DNA from 3 places in the Shewanella sp. 10N.261.52.F9 genome. Region 1 is predicted to be linked to each of the others. Evidence: predicted binding sites of a transcription regulator. Region 1 holds the regulator's gene; each other region holds the start of a gene.

Region 1 (6,666 bases):
ACTGTTCAATCGTGCCTTCAAACATGTTGCTGACTGACGCTGCCAGCAGCGCGGCAAACAAATTAACAGTTAGCCAGAGTGAGCGACGGAAAGTACTCTTAAGCACGGGGCCAAAGGTATCTGTATCGTCATCCATACCTGCCATACCCATCATTGAGTGTTCGGCATCTTCACGAATAACATCGACTACATCATCAATGGTGATACGACCCAGTAGCTTGTCGTTCTCATCGATAACGGGGGCTGACATCCAGTCATGTCGTTCAAAAAGTTGTGCGACTTCGCTGTCTGACATACCGACAGGGATCGCTTCGAGATCTGACATCATGATTTCACGCACAGATGCATTCGGGTCGCAGGTCAGAAGATCGGCAATTCTTACACCACCTAAAACACGATCATGTTTATCGACCACATAAAGCATGTCTGTGGCATCAGGCAGTTCACCGCGAATTCTTAAGTAACGCAAAATTACGTCAATGTTGACGTCGGGTCTTAAGGTGACGGTGTCGGTATTCATTAAGCTACCGGCTGTATCATCAGGGTAAGATAGCGCTTGTTCGACACGAACCCTGTCTTGCTTACTCATCGATTGCAGTACTTGCTTAAAGACGCTGTCTGGCAAGCTACGTAGGATGTAAGCCAAGTCATCGGTGTCCATATTCTCGGCCGCTTTAGCAACGCGTTCAGGACTCATCTGAGTGATCAGACTATCTTTAAGCTCTTCACCAAGCTCATCGAGGATTTCACCGGTATGCTCTTGATCAATTAATTGCCACAGTACTTGGCGTGTTCGTGGCGGGGACGATTCGAGAATAAAAGCGATGTCTGATGCTGCCATGTCTTGCAACATATTCCGCACATGGACAAACATACCGCTGCCCAAGGCTTTTGTTAGCTGATTGAGGCGTTGATCTGTTGTTTCATTGTCTAAGACTTCAATCGGCATGATTCCCTCACAGGGTCTTTAAAAAGGCGCTTATGTTAACTTAAGTGCTGGTGGAACGGGTGATAATTAAGACGGTCGAGCCAATATCGGTAGTTAACTATCTTCGTCAAACTTGGCATCGATGAGCTGACAAACAGCATCGAGTGCTGTTTGAGCATCTGGGCCCGTTGCCAGTAGTTGAACGGTTTTCCCCATACCCGTCTCTAACATCAATAAGCCTAGTACACTGGTAGCAGAAGCTTGTTTTTCGCCTTGAATGATAGTTATTTTGGCATCGAATTCCGACGCCAAAACTACCAACTTAGTGGCCGCTCTTGCATGAAGTCCCAATTTATTACATAGGGTGATTTCACGCTCAATGGTCGGCATTTTTTAACTCGCGGTGACGGGCTTGTACCTTGTGTTTGCCATGTTTGAAGTGTGCAGCAAGACGCTCAGTAATATACACAGAGCGATGTTGTCCACCAGTGCAGCCAATAGCAATCGTTAAATAGCTACGGTTGTTACGCTCAAGGTCAGGTAGACAGTTTTCAAGTAGATCTTCTATCTGCTTGATAAACTCATTAACTCGTGGACGCTCGTTCAAGAAGTCTTGAACGGGTTTATCGAGTCCAGTCATTGGACGTAAATCAGGCTCCCAATGAGGGTTTGGTAAAAAGCGTACATCAAACATAAAGTCTGCTTCGGTCGGCATACCATGCTTGAAACCAAATGATTCAAAATTGATCATCAACTGTTTATCAACATTGCCTATTAATATTTCACGCACTTGATCGTTTAGATCGTAAATATTAAGACTTGAAGTATCAATGTAGTGATCAACGATATTGGCCAAAGGCTCAAGTAAACGCGCTTCTAATGCAATCGCTTCTTTCAAAGATACATTGTCGTGAGAGAGCGGGTGAAGGCGTCGTGTTTCATTGTAGCGCTTGAGCAGTACTTCATCGCTAGAGTTTAAGAAAAAGCTCAGTAACTGTATGCCTTTAGGCAAAAAGGTAAGATGTTTGACGAGTTCGTCTTTGCTTTCTGGCAAGTTACGGATGTCGACACTGATAGCAACAAACTTAGTATTACCTGATAGTTCGTTAAGTAGTGTGCCCATCATAGGCAATGGGAGATTGTCGACACAGTAGTAGCCGAGATCTTCGAGCATTCTTAGTAAAACAGATTTGCCTGAACCTGAACGACCAGAGACTAAAACAAGCTTCATCGTATGGGTACCTGATTGAAAATTAACTAAATGTTTGAATATGGTAATAATCTTGTATCTATGGATATAGATTAACTTTTTTAAGCTTTAAAGCAAGAAATTAAGCAGATGATGAAGAAGAATAATATAACTGTAATAATTACTTAGGCCTTTAAATTACTGCTGCAAGCTTACGCTATGCGACGAATTTAAAGACCCCAGTAAGATATTATTGGGTAATGACTTGATATAGTTCTGATTCGTTACTGGTTTTTCTCAACTGTTTTAACACTGCTTTGTCATTAAGCTTTTCTGCCATTGAAGACAAAGTTGCTAAATGCTGTTCACACTGCTCAGATGGCACCAATAGGGCAAATAGAATATCAACGGGCTTTTTATCGATTGAGTCAAATGCAATTGGATCTTCGCATTTGACTAAGACCGCCACAGGTCGCTCGATATTAGCCAGCCTTCCGTGAGGGATCGCTATACCGTTACCTATACCCGTGCTACCCATTTTCTCTCTCGCCAATAGACTTTCAAAGATCTCTTGTGAAGACAGGGTAGGGTACTGGACAGCGGCAATATCACTGATTAACTCCAGTACCTTTTTCTTACTGCCCGGAGTGGCGCAGGTAGTGCACTCCGGCTGCAGGATGGTACTTAGTTCCATCGTTAGTGTTTAGTTAGCTTCTCTTTGTGTTTAAGAACCTGACGATCTAGCTTATCTATCAGGGAGTCTATTGCAGCATACATATCTGCATGCTCCGAAGTGGCAAATACTTCCCCTTTTTTCAGGTGGATTTTTGCTTCGGCAATCTGCTGCATTTTTTGTACATTCAAAATAACGTGCACATTATTGATCTGATCGAAATGTCGTTCAAGCTTTGTGAATTTTTCTTGCACGTAGCCGCGCAAAGATTCAGTAATTTCGATGTGATGTCCTGTCAGGTTGATTTGCATATATCGATCCTCCAAGTGCCTAATTTGAGTTATAAACTCTTACGTTGGTTTGAGGGGGGGATCAGCATCGCTTCTCGATATTTTGCGATCGTACGTCTAGCAACTTTAATCCCTTGTTCTGCCAAAAGTTGAGCCATTTTGCTGTCGCTTAATGGTTTCTTTTGGTTTTCAGCTGCGACTAACTTCTTAATAAACGCTCTAATTGCTGTCGATGAACATTCTCCGCCATCGTCAGTACCGACGTGGCTAGAGAAGAAATATTTCAGTTCAAAGATACCTCGTGGGGTATGCATATATTTCTGTGTGGTTACTCGTGAAATGGTTGATTCATGCATTTCAACCGCTTCCGCGATATCATTTAACACCATGGGTTTCATGGCTTCTTCGCCGTATTCGAAAAATCCTTGCTGGAACTTAACGATACAGTTAGTCACTTTTAATAAAGTGTCGTTACGGCTTTCAAGGCTTTTGATAAACCACTTTGCTTCTTGCAGATGTCCTCGAATAAACTGTCCGTCTGCCTGATTAGTCGTACTACGCGCCATCGAGGCATAATGTTGGTTTACGTTAATTTTAGGCATGTAATCAGGGTTTAGCTCAACAACCCAGCGACCTTTTTTCTTGCTAACCGAGACATCAGGAATAACATATTCGTCTTTACTGCGCGCAATCGCCAGCCCAGGCCTTGGGTTTAGGGTTTGGATCAGTGTAATTGCTTCGCGAAGATCATCTTCTTTAAGCTTTGTTTTGCGCATTAATTGCCTGAAATCTCTACCAGCAATTAAGTCTAAATAGTCTTTGATAAGTAATTTTGCGTTGTCGATATGCGGGGTATCTGCCGCATATTGCGCTAATTGGATCAGCAAACACTCACTCAGATTACGCGCTGCAACTCCAATAGGATCAAAGTGTTGTACTCGTTTTAATACGGCTTCAACTTCATCTAGTTCAGTTTCAGGGTCGCCCATCGCCTCTAAGATATCTTCACAGCTTTGGGTTAAGTAGCCGCGCTCATCAATAGCGTCGATAATAGCAGTGGCGATTGCAAGATCGTTATCAGAAAACGGTGTGAGGTTTTTTTGCCATTCAAGGTGTTCGTACAAGCCTTCGCTGGTTTCACCTTGAAAGGGCATATCATCTTCGCGACTAACGCCTGAGCTGGAGTTAGACGATACGGTGTAGACTTCGTCCCATGTTGTATCCATTGGCAGGTCATCTGGCATGGAATCTTGGGTTAATGCATCAGAGGTTTCAACCGTAGCGCTGTCGCGCTCTAGGCTATTAGAATCGTTTGAAGATGGGTCGTCACTATTATCCATGTCGCCATCTGATTGCTCTTCGTCTAACTCGAGTAGTGGGTTAGATTCTAATGCTTGTTGGATCTCTTGTTGCAGCTCTAAAGAAGATAGTTGCAATAGGCGAATAGCCTGTTGCAATTGAGGAGTCATGGTGAGCTGTTGACCCATTTTGAGCTGGAGTGACGCTTTCATCGTACCGCTATTCCCTACACTGTAGTTAAACGTTAAAGCTCGCTGATTGGCGAAGAAAGCTTAAAAACTCAATACATTGATTTTATTTGGAATTGTATTCCGTATTAAGTTTTTAACTTCCAAATGGTGAATTAACTATAGCCTGAATTGTTCACCTAAGTACACTGCTCGAACTTGCTGGTTGTCTAAGATTTCAGCAGGTGTACCTTCGGCAATAAGATTTCCGTGACTCACGATATACGCATGCTCACAAACATCGAGTGTTTCACGCACATTGTGGTCGGTAATTAGTACGCCTAAACCGCGGTTTTTGAGCTGTTCAATAATCTTTTTAATATCAATTACAGAAATAGGGTCAACACCGGCAAAAGGTTCATCTAATAGGATGAATTTGGGGTTGGCTGCTAATGCTCTGGCAATTTCAACACGGCGTCGTTCACCGCCTGATAGTGCCATACCTTGGCTATCGCGAATGTGAGTAATATGGAACTCTTCTAACAGATGTTCGAGTTGTTCTTCACGTTGTTCATTATTGATGTCACTGCGGGTTTGTAGCACCGCCATAATGTTGTCACGTACAGACAGTTTTCTGAAAATACTCGCTTCTTGCGGTAAGTAGCCAATACCTTTACGAGCACGTAAGTGCATTGGGTCTAAAGTAAGATCGTCATCGTCGATAAAAATCTTACCTTTATCGCTTTGAACCAGACCAACAACCATATAGAAAGTGGTTGTTTTACCCGCACCATTTGGTCCAAGTAAGCCAACAATTTGGCCCGTTTTTACGGTTAAGCTAACATCCTGCACAACAGCACGGCTCTTATAGCTTTTAGCTAGATTGGCTGCTTTTAAGGTGATTTGGCTCATTATTGTTCCTGCTGTTGTACTGGTGCTTCAGGCTTTTCTTCCTGATAGGTTTCAGGCTGAATAATGGTGATAACTCTGTCATCTCCTTGGCCAGTACTTTCTGCGATTAGTTGCTGCTTACTGATATTATACTTGATGCGGTTACCTGTAACTTGGCTGCCGTCTTGCTCTAGTGTTGCCTCACCCACTAAAGTCAGTGTGCGTGTGGCTAATTCATAACGGATTTCTTTGGCGCTAGCTGTTGCAGGACGGCCATCATCCATAGTTTGGGTATAAGTTGCTGGCGCGCCTGTAGCGACTAATGTTTTACCGCTTTTATCTTCTTTCGAGAATACACGTAGCTCGTCGGCTTTCATCTTAATAGAGCCTTGTGTAACTTCTACTGGGCCGAAGAAAATAACTTGGTTATTTTTTATATCAGCTTCTTGGCTCGCCGCGGCGATTTTTACTTCTTGCTGCAGATCATCGACCTTAGCAATAGTGTTAAAACTTAACAGACAAAATAGGCCTGCAAGGATAGATTGATTGTATTTCATAATGTCCTTCATACTCGGCTATAGCGTATTGCTGATGCAGCCCAAGTGTTGTTCAATATTGGCGTATTACTTAGCTTCGTAGATCCCTTCTACTTGGCTAACAAGTTTTACGCTCTGGGCATTCAAGTCGGCATATAGCCCCATTCCTTGAATAACAAATTCGTTGCCAGTGACGTGGATCATATCGTCAGAGGTCATGATCATAGTATTGAGATCAAGCTCTAGATAATCAGTTGTTAACGTCTGGATAGGCTCTTCTGGACTAATAGAGTCGATAATAACATTGTTTTCTAAAGTTACCTTACCAGTCACTTTATTTAGGCTACCTTGAGTACCTTTGAGCTGCCATTGAGCTTGGCCATCATCAGGATAAATAAGATAAACAGGTTCGGTAAAATAAGTCATGCTGACACTATCGAAATGCTCCATATGCTTGGCGGTTACTTCGCTATTGATCAGTCCTAATTCGTTGTATTCGATACTACGAAGATCATCAATAATGTAGTCAGGACGTTGACTGACATCAATATCTAGCTGTTGCTCGCTTTTTTTAGACTGCACTTGCCAGTAAAGCAGTAGTGCTGTGCCAAAAAACAAGATAATCGCTAGGGTAACGCGGTTCATATACTCATCCCGTGGGCCGATTCAAACTTGTCTTGGCTTAAGAGTAGT
Region 2 (6,666 bases), on a different contig from region 1:
CGCTGGCATGATCATTCCAGCCCAACCTTGTGCATACTGCGTATGGTTTGAGAACTGCACCGTATTAATCGGCCAAACTTCCATTCCTAGACGACGCATAGGGAATACTGCGCTGCTGTTACCAGCACAGCCAAATACCACATGGGATTGAATGGATAAGATCCGCTTCATTGCTCACTACCTTTAATTTTATTAGCGATGTTGATTGAGGGTGCTCTATTGCCGTTGATTGACAGCTAGCAGAGATTTTTATCGATTATACCAATTAGGCTAAATTAGTATTCTCAAACTTAATCAACCTGTGAGCTATTACACTGATATTTGTAGTGAGATTGATACGACAAGTTAGCATTAGCCAGTCTTTAAGCGCCATGTAGGCTAACTTCTGACATAAAAAAAAGCCCTTAACGATTAATTAAGGGCTGGGTATTCTCAACGCAATTTAATGCTTAGCTTTAACAGATTAATGCTGAACTTGGTAAAAGTTAACGCGGTTATTACCTTCTGTCGCATCCAGTACTGCAAAGTTATTATTCACAACAGTCATCGCTTGTGGGTTATTAAGGCCCGCAATATCACTCGCTGTAACAACGGCATTTGAAGCTAAATCCATAGTTAACATTTGCTGACCCGAATGGCTAAGCAAGTAAGCTTTATCGCCCGCTACGCTAATACCGGTTACATTCGGGTACTGCTCAACGTCAATGCTAATAATCGCTTCACTGTTAAGTTCATAGTCTTTGCCACTTAAACGCGAAACCACAAAGTTATTACGCTTCAGATCAGGCAAGGTCACCATTAAGTACTCTTGAGTGTTCGCGTCCCACCCCACGTTAGCAACGTAGTTGTACTTAGCTCGCACTGTCGCAAAACGACTACGCTTTAGCTCACGCACGCCATCTGTGCCCTCAATGAAACGACCATAAGTATCATCAAACTTCACGCTTGGATCGTACTCAACGCGTACAAAGCTCTTGTGATCCGCTGTAACTAATACCGATGTTTCGCCGTCAAAAGTCACACCCGCAAGGTTAGAGATCTCAGCAGAGAAAGCAGCATCAATCTGCACTTTTGCTAAAATACTTGTCAGCGTGTCATCTAAGAAATAAACCCAATTATTGCTAGTCACTACTGCGTATAACTTGCTTTGAGGGTTGTAGCTCATACCCGTTGCTAAGCCGAAGATGTCACTTGGTAGCTCAACGCTTTTAAGCAATTGAAGCTCGTCGCTTGTGGCAACTTTAGTCGCATCATTTTGAGTCATGCTTGCAAAATCAGGTTTCTCGATTGAGTAAGCACCACGAGCTGACAGCTTAGAAAGCGTTGGCCAGTTAGCCGTAGACCAAATGGTTTTCTCTGAATCAAAGGTCATACGCACAGGATCGCTTTGACCGATATAGGGGAATGGGCCTGTTTGCGTAAAGGCTTGTACGATGTTGAAGCCAATAATGACTAGGAACACGTTGACCGTGATCTTGTTCAGTAGGCTCCATTCACTGCTATCGCTCTTCTCTACTAGCTTGTCGCCTTGTAGCAGCATTAATACGCCGGCAAACAATAAGATAATCGCAAAGACCACAATCACCCATACATAGGTGTGAACGCCAAAAATCGCCGGACCAAAGCCCTGACCAATATCACGCAAAATATGCGCTGAGCTATGACGGTAACCCGCCCATAAGCCATATACGGCAGTGATAATCAGTGCGCCGATATACTTTGGCTTTAAACCGTAACGCATGATGAAAATTGCGATTAGCGATACCAGCACCATCGCGGTGCGCTCTTGCCAGCAAAGAATACAAGGGGTGTCACCCATGGCAAAGCCCAAGATGATACAAGCGATACCGACTGGTAAAGCAATTAGCGCTAATGCCGCTAACGATATAATTCTGTTTACTGTTAATTCATTCATCATAGTGTTCTCACAAGTTACCAGCAGGCACTAACATGCCCCAAGTGGCGATCAACCAAATTCCCATGCTCATTAAAATGCTCAGAGCCAAAAAAATATGCGCCATTTTTTGTTTGTGAGGTTTAAAGGCAACCAAGAAACAAGCAATAAAAATTAGGCAAAAAAGTAGAAATTCCACAACTTTCTCCAATAGAGTTCACTAGAACTCAATTCAAAAATGCGCTTAGCAATAAGCCAAATATCGGCTAAAAATGTCGACAGCAATCGCTGTAATACTTGGTAATTTGTAGTGCAAGTTACTCAAGCTGAGACTAAATTACGGTAAATCGAACTAAAATAATGTGCCGCAACCGCCATACCTCCAAATGAGTATTAGCGTATTCTGATTTTTGCTAAGCAGGTTCATTTATCACTAAATTAGTGAGCGCTAGCGCTTATGGCTAGCAGACTGGCGAGTAGAGATTCACACTCTAAAGCGAGTTGTGACTCTAGGCTAAAAGCTTGAATTAATGGGATTTAAAACAAAGATCTGGGAATAGGGTGAGCAATGCCACTAAACACACAAAACTGCAGATAACAAAAAAGCCCCCAACATTTGCATGTTGGGGGCTTTCAATACTTAACCTAATTAAAGGTTGAAGCTAAACGCGGTCATTACTTACGGTTATGACGCTTACGCTCGTTTTCAGTCAAGAAACGCTTACGAACACGGATGTTCAGTGGCGTTACTTCTACTAATTCGTCATCATCGATGAACTCAAGAGCTTGCTCTAGTGTCATTTCGATATGCGGAGTTAGTACCTGCGCTTCGTCAGTACCAGATGCACGCATGTTAGTTAGCTGCTTACCTTTCAAACAGTTAACTGTAAGGTCGTTAGCACGTGCGTGAAGACCAACTACTTGACCTTCGTATACTTCTGCAGCGTGAGTAATAAACAGACGACCACGCTCTTGCAGACCGAATAGTGCGAATGTTAGTGCCTTACCAGTTGCGTTAGAGATCAATACACCACGTGCACGTTGACCAATATCGCCGCCTTTCAGAGGACCGTAGTGGTCGAATGAATGGTAAATTAGACCAGTACCAGAAGTCGCTGTCATGAATTCAGTTTGGAAACCGATTAGACCACGGCTAGGGATAACGAAGTCGATACGTACACGACCCTTACCGTCTAACTGCATGTCCTTCATGTCACCCTTACGAGTACCAAGCTTCTCGATTACTGCACCTTGATGTTCTTCTTGAACGTCAACAGTTAGTGTTTCGAACGGCTCACACATCTCGCCATCAATCTCTTTGATGATAACTTCTGGACGAGATACTGCTAGCTCGTAACCTTCACGACGCATGTTTTCAATCAAGATTGAAAGGTGAAGTTCACCACGGCCTGATACGCGGAAACGATCTGGGCTGTCAGTTTCTTCAACACGAAGTGCTACGTTGTGTACTAGCTCTTGTTGTAGACGCTCAAGAATGTTACGTGAAGTAACGAACTTACCTTCTTTACCAGCGAACGGAGAAGTGTTCACCTGGAAAGTCATGGTTAGAGTTGGTTCATCAACAGATAGAGCTGGTAGTGCTTCTACAGTAGTAGGGGCACAAATGGTGTCAGAAATCTGTAGCTGGCCAAGACCAGTAATTGCAACGATGTCACCAGCATTAGCATCAGATACTTCGTGACGCTCTAGACCCATGTAACCTAATACTTGGCCAATCTTACCGTTACGTTTCTTGCCGTCAGCGCCAAGAACTGTAACTTGTTGGTTAGTTTTAACACTACCACGCTTGATGCGGCCAATACCGATAACACCCACGTATGAGTTGTAGTCGATTTGCGAAATTTGCATCTGGAAATCACCTTCAGCATCAGCATCTGGTGAAGAAACTTTTTCAACGATCGTTTCGAATAGCGGCGTCATGTCAGCGCTAACTTCGTCTGGATCCAATGTTGCAAAACCGTTTAGTGCAGAAGCATAAACGATTGGGAAATCTAGCTGCTCATCAGTAGCGCCTAGGTTGTCGAACAAGTCAAATACTTGGTCAATAACCCAATCTGGACGTGCGCCTGGACGGTCAATCTTGTTAATAACAACGATTGGCTTTAGGCCTTGAGCGAAAGCTTTCTTAGTTACGAAACGAGTTTGTGGCATTGGACCATCAACTGCGTCAACTAGTAGTAATACTGAGTCAACCATAGATAGAACACGCTCAACCTCACCACCGAAATCGGCGTGACCTGGGGTGTCTACGATGTTGATGCGGTAATCGTTCCACTTGATGGCAGTGTTCTTGGCCAGAATCGTGATACCACGTTCCTTTTCAAGATCATTTGAATCCATCACCCGCTCAGTGGCTTCTCCTCGAGACTCAAGGGTTCCTGACTGCGCCAGCATCTTATCAACCAAGGTAGTCTTACCATGGTCAACGTGTGCAATAATGGCGATGTTACGTAAATTCTCTAACACGGCTAAACCTCTTACCATCGGTATAAAATATAGGGGGGTTACTGACAACGACTAAAACCAATCTAGTATAGTAGTTGCAATAAAAAGCGTGACATTCTACTCTAGCTCGGCGTTATCTCACAGGATTATTTTTAACCAATCGTTAAAAATAACTCTTTCGCATTGATTTTTTTCACTCTAACGCCCGCTTTTTATACACTTTTTTATACTTTCCTTGTGTGACACTATTAGTATCTGCTTCCTAGATAAATTCAATATTTAGCGATTTAAAAGTAATTTCAGCCATATTAACCAATAGATTTACGCCTTTTATTCTCTCGCTGTTGACTGTTTTTAATCGCAATAACACTTATTGAAATACAGATGCTATTTCCTTGAGCTACACCCTATAAAATTCGATTTAGCTTAGCTATTCTGTCCGCTCGTTTAAAACGCAAGAGCAAGCCAGCCATAATCTAGTTCACAGGCTGCCTGCACCGTAATAGCGCGTGCACCATATAGATCCATTGCGCGCACCAAAATAGTGCAAAACGCGTTAACCTGAATTATTACGAAAACAAACAACTATTATTATTCAATAAGTTATAATATTGGCACGACTCTCGCTATACAAATATCAGAATCGCGTTAAGCGCTAAATATTTAAAGATAAAACAAAGGGACAACCCTTTACCCTACTCGGAGATTTGAGAATGTCTGCAGAATCAGTTTTACAACAACTAAAAGAACTAGAAGTTAAATTTGTTGATTTGCGTTTTACCGACACCATAGGTAAAGAGCAACACGTTTCAATTCCTACTCACCAAGTTGACGCTGACTTCTTCGAAGATGGTAAAATGTTCGACGGTTCTTCAATCCAAGGTTGGAAAGGCATTAACGAATCAGACATGGTATTGATGCCTGATCCAGCAAGTTTCGTACTTGACCCTTTCACTGCTGAAACGACAGCTAACATCCGTTGTGACATTCTAAATCCAGGCACAATGACAGGTTACAACCGTGACCCACGCTCTATTGCTAAGAAAGCAGAAGATTATTTACGTTCAACAGGTATTGCTGACACAGTGCTGATTGGTCCAGAGCCAGAATTCTTCCTATTTGACGATGTGAAGTTCAGTGCTGACATGTCAGGTTGTTTCTACAAAGTTGACGCAGAAGAAGCAGCTTGGAATTCAGGTACCAGCTACGAAGATGGTAACAAAGGTCACCGTCCAGGGGTTAAAGGTGGTTACTTCCCTGTAGCACCAGTTGATTCTTCACAAGATATCCGTAGTGCTATGTGTTTAGTACTAGAAGAGATGGGTCAGGTTGTTGAAGCGCATCACCACGAAGTGGCGACTGCTGGTCAGAACGAAATCGCAACACGTTTCAATACGCTAACCCTTAAGGCTGATGAAGTTCAGGTGCTTAAGTATGTAGTACATAACGTTGCTCACGCTTATAACAAGACCGCGACATTCATGCCTAAGCCAATCGTTGGTGACAACGGTAGCGGTATGCACGTGCATCAGTCTCTAGCTAAAGACGGCGTAAACCTATTTGCTGGTGACAAATACGGCGGATTGAGTGAAACAGCATTGTTCTACATCGGTGGTGTAATTAAGCATGCTCGTGCTATTAACGCATTTGCTAACCCATCAACTAACTCTTACAAGCGTCTTGTACCACACTTTGAAGCGCCAGTGATGCTAGCTTACTCAGCAGCTAACCGCTCTGCTTCTATCCGTATCCCAGTGGTACCAAGTGCAAAAGGTCGTCGTATCGAAGTTCGTTTTGGTGACCCAGTAGCTAACCCATACTTAGCGTTCTCTGCAATGCTAATGGCAGGCCTTGACGGTATCCAAAACAAGATCCACCCAGGTGAAGCAATGGATAAAGATCTATACGATCTTCCAGCTGAAGAAGCTGCAGAAATCCCAACAGTTGCAACTTCACTAGAAAACGCACTTGAGTGTCTAGATGCTGACCGTGAGTTCCTAACTCGTGGCGACGTATTCACTAACGACTTTATCGATTCTTACATCGCCCTTAAGTCTGCAGACGTTGAGCGCATTAACCAAACAACTCACCCAGTAGAATTCGAGCTTTACTACAGCTTGTAATCCTTGAGTTGAGCCGCTAACCAAGCATTTGGTTAGCCTTTAAGCCCTAAACAGCAATGTTTAGGGCTTTTTTATTAGATCATAATTCCTCTTACACTCTCTCAACCCACTATAGTTATATCAGCGCCATACAAAACTAAATATACCTAATACCAATTGACATAAAGGTGCTGCAAAAACAAG
Region 3 (6,666 bases), on a different contig from region 1:
CTTCCCAGATCCTTGGCATAAAAAGCGTCATCATAAGCGTCGCATCGTTCAAGCGCCTTTTGCTGAACTGATCCGCAGTAAACTTAAGGTTGGCGGTGTATTCCATTTGGCAACTGATTGGGAAAACTACAGTGAACATATGCTGGAAGTGATGACTGCAGCACCTGGTTATAAAAACCAGTCTGCTACAGGTGACGTTGTTGAGCGTCCAGATCATCGTCCACTAACTAAATTCGAAGCGCGTGGCCACCGTTTAGGTCATGGTGTTTGGGATCTTATGTTTGAGCGCGTTTAATCGCCCCAAAAAACATATACTTTAAAAATAAGTTATCTAGGAGAACAACCATGGCAGCAAACCGTAGCCGTCGCTTACGTAAAAAATTACGCGTAGATGAGTTCCAAGAGTTTGGATTTGACGTTAACTGGACATTTAATGAATCAGTAACAGAAGAGCAAATTGATGCAATCGTTGATCAGTTTATCGACGAAGTGATTGAACCTGCAGACCTTGGTTACCACGGCGGTGGTCATAAAGAGTGGGAAGGTATTATTGCTACTCAAGGTATTGGTAAGTGTACTGAAGAAAACCGCGCTGCCGTTAAAGCATTCTTTGACGCACAACCAGTATCGGATCTCGAGATTGGCGAGCTTTATGATATTTGGTGGGGTTAATGCCTGAATTGGCATTACTCGAAGAGGTCGTCGAAAAAGTTCGACCTCTTTTAGGCCAAGGTAAAGTGGCGGATTATATTCCTGCACTTGCCGAGGTTGATGCTAATAAACTGGGTATTGCAGTGACAACCGCTGATGGTGTCACTATAGGGGCTGGAGATTATCTCGAGCCCTTTTCTATTCAGAGTATCTCTAAGGTTTTTAGCCTTACTTTAGCGCTAATGTTGTATGAAGAAGATGAAATTTGGTCACGTGTGGGTAAAGAACCCTCGGGTCACTCATTTAATTCTCTGGTGCAGGTTGAGCTAGAAAAAGGTTTACCGCGAAATCCATTTATTAATGCGGGTGCTTTAGTCATTGCAGATTTACTGCAAAGTCGGCTTGGCGCGCCTAAACACCGTATGCTCGAAATTGTGCGGGGTTTAAGTGAAAATCATCGGGTCGGTTACGACAAAGTTGTAGCGGCATCTGAATATCAACACAGTGCACGTAACGCGGCTATTGCTTATTTGATGAAGTCATTTGGCAACTTTAATAATGATGTCGATACTGTACTGCATAGCTATTTTCACTACTGCTCATTACGTATGAGTTGCGCAGATCTATCTCGTGCCATGTTTTACCTTGCTAATTCAGGTAAGAGCCTTGCTGGAAAACAGTTGGTTAGTCCGGTGCAAAATAGGCAATTAAATGCTTTATTGGCTACCTCGGGTCTATACGATGGCGCTGGTGAGTTTGCTTATCGTGTTGGTATGCCAGGTAAAAGTGGTGTTGGTGGCGGCATAATTGCTGTAATCCCCGGTGATATGTCGGTTTGCGTATGGTCTCCAGAGTTAGATGCAAACGGTAACTCCTTAGCTGGTACTGCAATGCTCGAAGCATTGAGCCAGACTTTAGGTCGGTCAATATTTTAAATCGAGTGTCAGCTCGATATAGAAAAACCGCAATATCAGTAAGTTTTGATATTTAGCCAATTGTTAGTTTAATTGGCTAAATATATCATCCATTCGATTATTCAAAATCAACAACCTCAAGTTGCAATATCTATCAATGCATTTAAAAACATAGCTTTAGCTATTTTGGCATGCTCTGTGCTTTATCCTAGTCAAGATTGAATAAATCATTTAGATACTAAGCGATAAGGGATTAATGCAATGAAAAAACTACTTACCTCAGTCGGGATCACTGCCGTATTGTTATCAGCGTCTAGCTTACAGACTGTGGCAGCTCACAGTGAGCATGACGTCAATAATGAATGCGAAGTCATGCTTAATTACGATATAACTGTTGAGCCTAAAAAGCTGGTTGTTAGCGAAACTGGTGATGAAAAATATCGTATCGAAATGGACAAACTATTTGTTAATGGCAAGCAGGTTGCACTTAGTAGCCAGCAACAAGCTTTAGTCGAACAATATTCGCATGAGGTTTCTTCGCAAGTACCAGAAGTTATTACGTTAGTGAATGATGCGGTGTCAATAGCTTCAACAGCGGTAAGTCTAGCGCTTACTCCGCTTCTTGGTGATAGTGCTGGGGCGCAAATTGATGAGATGATGGCTGGTCTTGAGGAGCGCATTGAAGAGGTTGCTTATCAGCAAGGAGATACTTTTTATCTAGGTGCGACAGAGTCTTCTTTAGAAGATGCTTTTGGGGAAGAGTTTGAACAAGAGATGGAACAGCTAGTTCAAAACTCTTTGGGAAGCATGATGATGTCTCTAGGCGCGCAAATGATGTCTGGCGACGGCGACTCATTTGAGCAAAAAATGCAGTCTTTCTCAGTAAAAATGGATTCTATTGGCGAAGAAATAGAGCTGCAGATCGAGCAGCAAGCTGATGATATTGAAGCGCGTAGTGAAAAGCTATGTCAAAACTTTAAGTCTTTAGTGGTATTGGAAAAGCAGCTTCGTACAGCTATCCCTGAATTGGCAAGCTATCCCTTGGTGGAGCAAACGAACGGGACTTTACTAGAGTAAACCGTACTTAAGTAAATCTTACTGGACTAACCTGTTGCCTTTGACAGCCTTGCAACACCCCCTGCATCCTTCCTTTGTGCAGGGGCTTTTCTATTTTAAAACCTTTTGAATTTCAACACTGAAACATCGTCTTGTAATAACCCCAAAATGACATATTTGATGAGTTATGGGGAATTTTTGGTATACTTCTAAAAATAAAAGCAAAAACCAATAATTGGTTTCATAATAAAAATCCTACTCTAGCGTACATATATTCACTTAAGATATTGTTTTTATAAATGAAACTTCATGTCTTAGCGATGGAAGTACTATTACTGTCGTAAACACCTTAAGGCGATTTACATGTTAGAACTTTTAGAACCAATCGCAATTTTCACCCATGTGGCACGAGCAGGCAGTTTTAGCTCTGCAGCGAGAAAGTTAGGCATATCTAAGTCTAAAGTTAGTACTCAAGTTGCCGACTTGGAACACAAACTGGGTGTTCAGTTAATACAGCGTACCACCAGAAGTCTAAGTTTGACCGAAGCCGGTCAGCTGTTATATGCCCAAGGTGAAGAGCTATTAAGAGATGCTGACCAAGCTGTTGCTAGTGTTCATAATCTTAATGATGCAACTCGTGGTGTATTGAAAGTGGGTATTTCTCAATCTTTCGGTACCATGCATATAATACCTGCCTTGCCTGAATTTATGGCAAAACACCCTGAACTTGAATTACAAGTTAGCCTTCTTGACCATAAAGTTGATGTCGTCAGCGAAGGTTTAGACTTGCTATTGACTATGTCTGAGCAGCTACCGCTTGGTATGGTGGCACGGCCATTAATGAAGTGCCAATTCCTACTGGCAGCATCACCTTCTTATGTTGAAAAACATGGTGTACCCAATCGTCCTGAACAGTTAGTTGATCATAATTGTTTGGTATATCAAGGCGAATGGCATGAGCACAGTATTTGGCAGTTTAAACAAGGTGATGATTACTGTGAAATTGGTGTAACAGGTAATTTTAGAGTCGATAATGCACCAGCATTAAAGTCTGCAGCGGTAAGTGGTTTAGGTGTGGTTTATCTTGCTAGTTACTTACTTGAAGATGAGCTTGAAAAAGGTACCTTAGTCCCTATTCTAGAAGACTGGCAGTTAACGCATCACTTACCGTTACAAGCTGTTTATCCAAGACGTAAACATTTAGCGCCAAAGGTAAGCGCTTTTATTGATTTTATTAAGGATCATATCGGCACGCCTCCATATTGGGACACACCGCTTAAAGAATTGTATGCAAAACGTAAGTAAATTGGGGAAACATTGTTCTAATTAATGAACAGTGTGAACCACCTCTAATGTAGAGGTTGCTTATTATCTTTTATTTCAGTGTTTTATGCGTGTTGTGTGGCTTGTTTAGTTAAGCTGAATTTAGGCTTGGCTAAACAAGTTGAAATCATTTTGGTTGAAGTTTGTTCTCATTTTAATACAATTGCAGTCAGTTGATTCAAAAGCTCTGAGCCCTATACTGCAGTTGAGAATGACCCCTCTTTGTTGTGATATACAGAGCAGCTAAAAGCAGTTTTGTTTCAATGTTGACAGAAGTTTACGAACTAAAACAATGTCAGCCTTAAAACCATCATCCTAATTTTGGTTTACCCCGGCTTTAACCGGGGTATTTTTCTTTCTAGGCTTTATTAAAACTCTAGCTTTCCTTTCTATTTCTGTTACTTCAAATAGTTTCATAATTTCTTATCGTAAAAGAAAGATAGCGAGTGACGAGCTACTTGCATCATAAAGCACTTGAAAGTGTTGGCTTTATAGCTTTAAGCTGCTTACTTATCTTCAGCAATAGTGACATGTATGGCGTAAAGTCATTTATTTTATGAGACGAGTATTACATTGAATAAATTTATTAAGACATTTTTCCCTCGTATTTTAGGCTCTGTAACTAAAAGCTCTGATGTTGAAACTGAACTTTTAGATATTGAGCTTATAGAAAATAAAGATACTGCTTCTACAGAGACGCTTAGCACTTGTTTAGCCTCTAACGAATATTCGTTTCAGCACCACGGTTTGTTTTATGATGGGCTTATACAGTTACAAGTAATTAAGCGTACCGGTTTTAATACTGACGTTATTAGTCAGTTTGAACTGCTTGAAACTCAAAACTGTGAGCTATTGATTGCCGAGTGGCTTGATAACCAGCAGTTTATCGCTGTTGACTCAACAGGGCGGATTTTTAGCTCGAGATTTAATGCTGCGGAACCGAGTAAACAGAGTCTCTCTGCCATCGCATCACTCGGTCTATATCCAACCAAGGATGCCTGTATCAGCAATGGTAAATTATGGATAGCGGGGGCGCCTAAAGGTGGACGACGCAGTGCAAGCTCTTTGTATTGTGTTGATATAACAGCTAATGCACTGAGTAATGGTAGCCACCTTCAGTTGAATGAAACGAATATATGCAGCTATGACATACCATTTAAGTTTACTGCTGGCAGTATGGTGTGCGTCCAAGGTACAGAGTTTGTGTTCTATCAGCGTGAAAAGCGTAGAACGCATCAACTCGTCAGTTTTAATCCAATCATAGCTGAGACTCAGATATATCACCTTCAAGGTAAGCCTGCACCGGAAGATATCTCTGTGCGTAATACCTTTTTTATGGATAAAAAGCGCGGTGTTGCATTACTTGCTAACACCGAAACACTCAGTGTCTTAGAGTCTAGTGATGAGAACTTCCGCTTTAACTTTGAACTGCAGTTTATCGATTTTAAGCAAAAAAAAGTACTGTGGAGCCATAAAGTCAGAGCGCTTGAGGCTGCACAGATTTGTGCAGAATATCAGGCTGAAGACCATATTGAATCATTGAGGGCGATTGTGGCTGGCGATACTAGCTCAGAACATCATGACGAGCTGCAAACCTTTATTGAATGCCTTACATCAGCGACGATTTCTGCTGATGGCAATAGCATTTGGTTAGGTTGGCAAGATGGAGTGGTACAACAGCTGTCGTTAGCTGGCGACTCAATATCGCCATTATACAAGTTGATGAAAGACAACGGCGATGGCAAACAGCGCTCAGTACAAGTATTTACCCATGATCCTGTTGTCATTAAAGACCAAATTGATAATCAATTGATCGTGGCTGTTGGTGAAGATGAAGATGCGGTCATTTGGCAAGTGGAGCTAGCTGATAAACAAGCAGAGAGTAAAGATAGTGCACTTAGTGAATGCCTGAAAAAAGCTGGAAGTGAGAATGAAAGTCCAACCAACAGCGTTGTGCCAATAGTATGCCTGCCTCTAGAGTTAAGCTTGACTATGCCGGCTAGGTTGGCACAAGCGCCGTCAGCTAATGGGCAGGTCGATATAAGTCTGCAAAATGTCAATGATACTGCTGCTAAGATAGCGTCGCTTACAGAGCTTAACGCGCTTATGCCAAAACTCGAATCCCATTATCTTAAGAGTGGCCAGACATCGCTATTTTTTGGGTTTGTGGCGCAACAAGTCGACAGTTGTGCCGTGCTAAGTGAGTACGATTTGTTTGCTACAGCAGCTTACGATGAAAAGGGCGCAGAGTTATTGGCAAGCATTATTAGGCAGTTTGCGAGTTGGCGCTGTGCCGCGGATTTATCGGGGTTGAAAGGTGCGCCAGTAATGGCTGATGCGGTGCTAGGCTTAGCCGATAAAAGGCAGTATTTAGCGACGCTAGCCGAATATTTTATTGCCATTGGTGGGCAAGAGCCAATTCATCAATTTCATGTAAACAGAACCATGATTGTGATCCGTGAACAACATGCTGATACGCCTGAACTGGCGGCGTTTATGGCAAAAGTGCCATGGCCTTGGAATGATGCAAGCTTTAGCGTGCCGAATGTCGGTGATTATGACTAATAGCAATTAGTATAAAGATTTGATCGCTTAGCGAGAATTTAGCGACACTGAGACAATGCAACGAGTGAAGAGCATAGTTGTTCTACGTTCAAGCTTGTTAAAGCAGTATCAGAGCCGCTAAAACTCGCCATTCTGGAGTGTTTTTGGCTGCCTACTT

The links. Region 1 encodes sigma-54, which starts transcription at its own class of promoters, with help from an activator protein. Its sites were predicted from a motif close to GTTGGCACGNNNNTNGNNT; they were not measured.
Region 2: a site for sigma-54 is predicted at 4,971-4,989, ahead of glnA (glutamate--ammonia ligase). Genes of this name have one in related genera too.
Region 3: a site for sigma-54 is predicted at 1,751-1,769, ahead of AB4298_RS08645 (YggN family protein). Genes of this name have one in related genera too.

The regions. Positions count from the first base shown of each region.
Region 1 is NZ_JBFRNX010000021.1:65,480-72,145, reverse strand. Features, by position in the region: gene mgtE (magnesium transporter) at 1-949, opposite strand, end outside; gene AB4298_RS13575 (HPr family phosphocarrier protein) at 1,043-1,318, opposite strand; gene rapZ (RNase adapter RapZ) at 1,305-2,159, opposite strand; gene ptsN (PTS IIA-like nitrogen regulatory protein PtsN) at 2,368-2,811, opposite strand; gene hpf (ribosome hibernation promoting factor) at 2,814-3,101, opposite strand; gene AB4298_RS13555 (RNA polymerase factor sigma-54) at 3,131-4,591, opposite strand; gene lptB (LPS export ABC transporter ATP-binding protein) at 4,727-5,458, opposite strand; gene lptA (lipopolysaccharide transport periplasmic protein LptA) at 5,458-5,994, opposite strand; gene lptC (LPS export ABC transporter periplasmic protein LptC) at 6,061-6,618, opposite strand; gene kdsC (3-deoxy-manno-octulosonate-8-phosphatase KdsC) at 6,615-6,666, opposite strand, start outside.
Region 2 is NZ_JBFRNX010000008.1:116,291-122,956, forward strand. Features, by position in the region: gene pdxY (pyridoxal kinase PdxY) at 1-171, opposite strand, end outside; gene AB4298_RS06330 (disulfide bond formation protein B) at 464-1,918, opposite strand; gene typA (translational GTPase TypA) at 2,570-4,399, opposite strand; gene glnA (glutamate--ammonia ligase) at 5,074-6,483, shown strand.
Region 3 is NZ_JBFRNX010000012.1:201,530-208,195, forward strand. Features, by position in the region: gene trmB (tRNA (guanosine(46)-N7)-methyltransferase TrmB) at 1-295, shown strand, start outside; gene AB4298_RS08635 (YggL family protein) at 346-672, shown strand; gene glsB (glutaminase B) at 672-1,586, shown strand; gene AB4298_RS08645 (YggN family protein) at 1,827-2,642, shown strand; gene AB4298_RS08650 (LysR family transcriptional regulator) at 2,985-3,926, shown strand; gene AB4298_RS08655 (hypothetical protein) at 4,518-6,509, shown strand.